Linked DNA regions of Dehalococcoides mccartyi CG5. The protein of the gene in region 1 interacts with the protein of each later gene in a pairwise test. Links are inferred from orthologs where the notes say so. Each region holds a gene or a part of one and is shown on either strand. Other genes may lie near its edges.

The links.
Region 2: the proteins of X794_RS00540 (region 1) and ribD interact in binary tests that used the Escherichia coli proteins (3 or more experiments, as listed by UniProt). The link is inferred for Dehalococcoides mccartyi CG5 from one-to-one orthologs.

The regions. Positions count from the first base shown.
Region 1 is NZ_CP006951.1:111,073-114,395, forward strand. Bases 114-3,112 are described here. They hold X794_RS00540 (acetyl-CoA carboxylase biotin carboxylase subunit), read left to right. Parts: upstream 114-864; coding sequence 865-2,361; downstream 2,362-3,112. Other genes in these bases: oadA (sodium-extruding oxaloacetate decarboxylase subunit alpha), read left to right, coding at 114-872; X794_RS00545 (2TM domain-containing protein), read right to left, coding at 2,358-2,645; X794_RS00550 (4Fe-4S binding protein), read right to left, coding at 2,776-3,112. In the rest of the region: more of oadA, read left to right, coding at 1-113; more of X794_RS00550, read right to left, coding at 3,113-3,323. UniProt on the Escherichia coli protein: This protein is a component of the acetyl coenzyme A carboxylase complex; first, biotin carboxylase catalyzes the carboxylation of the carrier protein and then the transcarboxylase transfers the carboxyl group to form malonyl-CoA.
Region 2 is NZ_CP006951.1:905,373-908,632, forward strand. The notes cover bases 264-3,199. They hold ribD (bifunctional diaminohydroxyphosphoribosylaminopyrimidine deaminase/5-amino-6-(5-phosphoribosylamino)uracil reductase RibD), read right to left. Parts: upstream 2,313-3,199; coding sequence 1,215-2,312; downstream 264-1,214. Other genes in these bases: X794_RS04790 (bifunctional 3,4-dihydroxy-2-butanone-4-phosphate synthase/GTP cyclohydrolase II), read right to left, coding at 264-562; X794_RS04795 (riboflavin synthase), read right to left, coding at 595-1,212; X794_RS04805 (SIMPL domain-containing protein), read right to left, coding at 2,458-3,199. In the rest of the region: more of X794_RS04790, read right to left, coding at 1-263; more of X794_RS04805, read right to left, coding at 3,200-3,222. UniProt on the Escherichia coli protein: Converts 2,5-diamino-6-(ribosylamino)-4(3h)-pyrimidinone 5'-phosphate into 5-amino-6-(ribosylamino)-2,4(1h,3h)-pyrimidinedione 5'-phosphate.

The DNA.
Region 1 (3,323 bases):
TTCACCAGATACCCGGCGGCATGATATCAAACTTGGTCAGCCAGCTTCGCCAGCAAAATGCCTTTGACAAACTGTCAGAGGTACTGGCTGAAGTGCCCAGAGTCAGGGCTGATTTGGGTCATCCCCCATTAGTTACCCCGTCAAGCCAGATTGTGGGTACTCAGGCTATTTTAAATGTGCTGAGCGGCGAACGCTATAAACAGGTGACCAAAGAGACCAAAAACTATCTCATGGGGTATTACGGCAAGATACCCGGTAAAGTAAACGAAGATATCCGCAAGGCTATTATAGGGGATGAAAAACCCATCAGCGTCAGGCCGGGGGCTTTGCTGGAACCAGAACTGCCCAAGATGAAAGCCGAAGGCGAAAAGCTGGGTATACTCAAAACCGAAGAAGACCTTTTGACTTATGCCATGTATCCGGAGGTAGCCGCCAAGTTCCTCAAGGGTGAGTGCAAGGAAGAGTGCCTTCTGCCGTCTACACCTGAGGCAGCCAAACCGGTCAAGACTGAAGCGAAGCCTGTACCTGCCTTTAGTGGTTCGGCTGAATACAGTGTTGAGGTGGATGGAGAGGTCTTTACAGTCAAGGTTTCTGCCAAGGCTGGAGTTGCTGGGGAAGCCCCTAAAGCGCTCAAACCTACTGCCTCTCATCCAGGAGCTATTGTCTCCCCCATGCAGGGTATGCTCCTTTCGCTAAAGGTGAAGGAAGGGGATAAGGTAACCGAGGGTGAAGTGGTAGCCACCATTGAGGCTATGAAAATGGAAAATGATGTCTGTGCCACTGTAAACGGGGTGGTTGTGGAAATATATGCCTATGAAGGCGAAGTAGTGGGCAGCAAAGACGTTATCATGGTGATAGAGCCAGATGCTTAACAAGATACTGGTTGCCAACCGGGGTGAAATAGCTATACGGGTCATGCGTGCCTGCCGTGAGCTGGGTATTAAAACAGTGGCGGTTTATTCCGATGCCGATAAAGGTGCTCTGTTTGTAAAATATGCTGATGAAGCTTATCATATCGGCCCTTCCCAGCTGTCCGAGAGCTACCTGAATATTAAAAAGATAGTGGCTGTGGCCAAAAAATCAGGCGTAGACGGGGTTCATCCCGGATACGGCTTTTTATCTGAAAATCCCGGTTTTGCTCTGGCTCTGGAAAAAGCCGGAATTAAATTTGTAGGTCCAAGCAGCCGGGTTATAGAACTGATGGGCAACAAGATTGCCGCCAGGCGTGAGATGAAAAAGGCGGGTGTGCCGGTACTGCCCGGTACGGAGGGCTGTGTTTCAGGTATTGAACAGGCCACCGAGGCGGCAGCGGCTATCGGCTATCCGGTTATTATAAAACCCAGCGGCGGCGGCGGTGGTATCGGCATGCGGGTGGCTAATGGCCCGGATGAACTTAAAGATGCTATAGAGTCTTCTCAGAAAGTGGCCGGCAACACCTTTGGTCTGGCCGAAGTGTATATTGAAAAATACATATCCAATCCCCGCCATATAGAAATACAGATAATGGGTGATTCACAGGGCAACATAGTTTATCTGGGTGAGCGGGAATGTTCTATCCAGCGGCGTTATCAGAAACTCATCGAAGAATCCCCTTCCCCCGTTATTACCCCTGAGCTTCGCAAGAAGATGGGCGAAGTGGCGGTAAAGGCCGGTAAATGGGTTAACTATGAAGGTGCCGGCACTATTGAATTTATTTTTTCAAACGGGCAGTTCTATTTCCTTGAGGCCAATACCCGTGTACAGGTAGAACACCCTGTTACCGAAATGGTAACAGGCATAGATATAGTCAAAGAACAGATAATGGTAGCTTCCGGCAGTGAGCTTTCATTCAAACAGGAAGAAGTTGAGATGCGGGGCTGGGCTATAGAGTGCCGTATCAATGCCGAAGATCCCTTGAACGAGTTTGCTCCCTCGGCTGCCAAGCTCAAAGGCTATCGTTCACCCGGCGGTATCGGAGTCCGGGTGGATAGCGGTGTTCATACCCGCTATAACATACCCTATCTGTATGACCCCATGATATCCAAGCTGATTGTTTGGGGACGCACCCGCGAAGAAGCCATAGCCCGCATGCGGCGTGCCCTGTACGAATACATCATAGTAGGGGTAAAGACCAATATTCCTTTCCATAAGGCGGTTATGGTTAACCCTAACTTTGTAGCCGGCAATCTGCATACTCATTTCATTGAGAAGGAAACTACCCTGTTGGATGAAATGAAACGCATTATGAGTGAAGAACAGCCTCTGGAAGAGAAGCTGTCCGAGATATTTGACGATACCCGGCGGATTGCCGCTATTGCGGCGGTTACTGCCCTGACCCAGTTGCCGGCTGAAATTGACGAAGATGAGATAACCGGCGTTTAAAGGTTTTTCTTTAAACGCCCAATCTCTTTCTGGATTTCCTTGCTTTCCCAGTCACTTTCATCACGCATAAAGCCGAAAACGCTCAGGAAGTGGAAAATCAGTCCTATACCCCAGCCCCCCAGAGGGAAGATAAACCAAGGGTACGAGCTGCCGGTAAATGCCCAGATGCCGATAATCATGGCGTTTATTACTACATATACCGAAAGGTGATTGTAAAAATCCTTCTTTTCCTTTACCCGTTTTTGGGCAATACGGTAGATTTCATCATCGTTTAGCTGTTTCATCTTGTCTGCCTTTCTTCATCTGGAATTATGATTTATTTTTCAGGTGTTATCAAGTCTCTGCAGGAAAATTCGGGCATAAAAAAACTGCCGGGTTTGAAGCCGGCAGTCTGCAAATAATAGCATTAACTCTTTAAGTAGAAAGTTTGGCAATGGCAGCGGCCAGTATCATCAGGCCTATGGCAATGGGCAGAATACGGATAGCGTAGTTGTATACACTATTCTTTTCTTCCAGAGCGGCTGCCTCTGCCTTGCGTTTCTTGGCGGCAGCCTCATAACCGTAACCGTTGGTAATAGCATCCCAGTAACAGGCATCTACACACCGTCCGCAGTAAGTGCAACTGGAGGTATCCAGACTATAGTCATGTACCTGATGGACAATATCACACCTAAGGCATCTCTGAGCCTCTTTTTTGGCAGCATTGGGAGACAGGGTTTTTTCAATTTCCACCTTGTCACCGCCGGCCTGTTTAACCAGATTAAGCTCTACCTGAGAGCGGTTTTGACCCTTGGGTTCGCCAAGTGGTTTGATGGTTTTTTCAGGCGGAGCCAGAGTTTCATCCAGATTGCCTTCGCCCCCTAAATATTTGTCAATCAGACCGGCTACCGAACGTCCGGCGGCCATAGCCTCAATAACCGAACGGGCACCGCTGATGCCGTCACCGGCGGCAAATACGCCGG
Region 2 (3,260 bases), 790 kb from region 1 along the record:
TGATACCCCATTCAGCCGCTTTTTGTTCAAGCTGGGGCAGACGGGCCATAGTGCCGTCATCATTCATAATTTCACAAAGCACGCCTGACGGATACAACCCGCTCATTCGGGCTAAATCCATAGAGGCTTCGGTATGACCTGCCCTTACCAGAACCCCGCCTTCTCGGGCACGCAGGGGAAACATATGGCCGGGCATAGCGATATCTTCACGGGTAGCGGCCGGGTCTATCAGAACCTGCACTGTAGCCGCCCGGTCAGCCGCCGAAATACCGGTAGTAACCTTTTTGCGGGCTTCTACCGTAACTGTAAAACCGGTGCTGTAAGGCGAGGTATTTTCAGTTACCATCATGGGTATTTTAAGCTGTTCAAGCCTTTCGGCAATAAGTGAAACACAAATAAGGCCGCGGGCATTTTTTGCCATAAAATTTATGGCATCAGGTGTTACCTTTTCAGACGCCATCACCAGATCGCCTTCGTTTTCACGATCGTAATCATCGACTACAATAACAAACCGGCCTGCTTTTATATCGGCAATGGCTTCTTCAACACGGGCATTAGGCATAAACTATATTCCCCCTGAAAAGCTCAAATGGTTTAAAAACCGTTTTCGGCTAAAAACTCCGGGCTGATGCCACGTTCCGGCCGAAACAGTTTCTCCACGTATTTACCTATTATATCAGTTTCTATGTTTACCGTATCCCCCGTCTTAATCAGCCCCAGATTGGTTGATTTACGGCTCAGCGCAACCAGAGAAACGGAAAAACGGGTTTCCTGCAAGGCGGTAATAGTTAAACTGACCCCGTTTACTGCCACAAAACCCTTGTGTACCATATAACGGGTCAGGTTTTTGTCTGTTTCAAAAGTAAGCACATGGGCATTGCCCTCAGGTACAGAAGAAACCAAGCGGGCAGTACCGTCTATATGTCCCTGCACCAAATGCCCCCCCATTCTCCCATTTAGAGTGATGGCACGTTCCAGATTTAAGGGAGAATTGAAGGGAAGTTTGCCCAGATTTGAAAGGCGAAGGGTTTCGGGCATGATATCTGCATGAAATGAAGAACTGTCAAAACGGGTGACTGTCAGGCAGACGCCATTAACCGCGATGCTGTCCCCTACTTTTAATGATTCCAGCACCAGCTTTGCCCCGATGTGTAGCCCTGCGGGGTTTTGGGTTTTGAAAAACCCAAGTTCCTCTACTATGCCTGTAAACACGGTTACTCCTTAATAACGTAACCGGAAATCAACACGTCCTGCCCGAATATGGTAGTGGTAATATCCTTGAACTTGGCTGAATCTGTAATAAGTTCTGCCCCGACACCGGCAACCGGAATCTTGGCGTCTTTGCCGCCTATAATGATAGGAGCTACAAATACCAGCACTTTATCCACCAGTTTCAGGTCAAAAAGCGAACCGAGTACAATGCCGCCGCCTTCCACCAGCACACTGGTTACCCCGTTTTGCCCCAGATAACGAAGCAGGGCTTTGAGGTCTACCAGTCCCCGTTCATCCGGCAGCTCCACCACTTTAGCCCCAACCTCATCATACGCCTGTTTTTCTTCAGGGGTAAGACCTTTGGCTACAGCCACAATAGTATTACCGGGAACATGAAAAACATTGGAACTTAACGGCGCTCGGCCATTATCGTCAATAATTACCCTAGTGGGCTGACTGTGTGATGTACCGCCCCGTCCGCAGTTAACTCTGGCAGTCAGGTGGGGGTCATCTTTAAGTATGGTATTAAGTCCGGCCATAATGACATCTGATATATGGCGGATATAATGGGCAAAATGGCGCGATTCTTCGTTGGAAATCCATTTGGAATCACCGGTACGGGTACCCGTTTTACCGTCAAGGCTCATGGCATATTTGGCGGTTACGAAGGGCATTCCGGTGGTAACATGCTTGAAATAAGCTTCGTTCATCTGGCGGGCTTCACGCTCCATCATACCCAGATGAACCTTTATACCGGCATCTTCCAGCTCTTTTTTGCCTTTGCCGGAAACCAGAGGATTATCATCCAGCGTAGCAATATAAACTTCTTTGATGCCTGATGCTATGACAGAACCGGTGCAGGGCGGGGTTCTCCCCTGATGACAGCACGGCTCTAAAGTTACGTATAAAGTAGCCCCTTTGGCTTTTTCGGCAGCCTGTTTCAAGGCCACTATCTCAGCATGGTCACCGCCGGGCGGCTGGGTAAAACCCTGCCCGACTACTTCGCCGTTTTTAACAATAACAGCCCCTACCGACGGGTTAGGGCTAACCTGACCTATGGCCAGTTTGGCAAGCGACAAAGCCTGAGACATATATTTCATAGTGCTGGCATTCTAGCATCAAATCTTTATTTTTTGCAAACCCGCACTTGTTCTAATGATTTGACGGATATTAGTATATTCTGAACCTATAAACCCGGAGCCGCCTTTTCAGGCGGCTCCGAATCAGCTAGTTGGATATTCCGGGCTATTTTATACTGTAAACAGCCTGAACTGATACCGTCACCGTGGTTTCCCCTGAACTTATGGGGGTAACTTCGGGGACAGAGCTTGCCATGCCGGCATCTTTGGCGTAATCCCAGCGGGGTATATAGTTGCTGGTCTCAGATATGTAGATAAGTTTTCCTAAGCCTACACCTGCCACTGAGGCCATCTGTTCGGCCTTAGCCTTGGCATCCTGAATGGCAAGGGCGCGAGCCTGTTCATAAGCGGCAGCAGGGTCATCTATTGAGAAATACAACCCGTTTACCCGGCTGTCATCTCCGCCAGCCCTGACTGCAGCATCAAGAATACTGCCTGTCTGGGCAATCTGCCGGATTTTCACTTCAGCCTGATTGCTTACCCGGTAACCTACAATAGTAGACCTATTATCAGTCCACTCGGTAACAGGGTAGATATAATAGCTGCTGGTCTTGATATCCTTGTCCAGCACTCCGTTTGCTTTGAGGGAGTTTATAATGGCATTCATAGCCTGAGCAGCCTGAGTCTGGGCTGCATCTATGCTCACACCCATGCTTTCTACCCCAAGGGTCAAAATGGCTACATCGGGGCTTACGGTTACTTCACCGCTGCCATTTACCCAGATACCGGTATTTTGCTGACTCCAGATAACTCCGGGGCTGTCAGTATTATCTGTTTCGTCAGTGGTACCGGAAGCACAACCTGCTATACCTCCAGCCAGTGAAACTACCAGTAAACCGCTTACTATGGGCAATAATATTTTTTTGTTCATCTTTACCTCCTTGATATTCAAATAATATAACGCCCCAA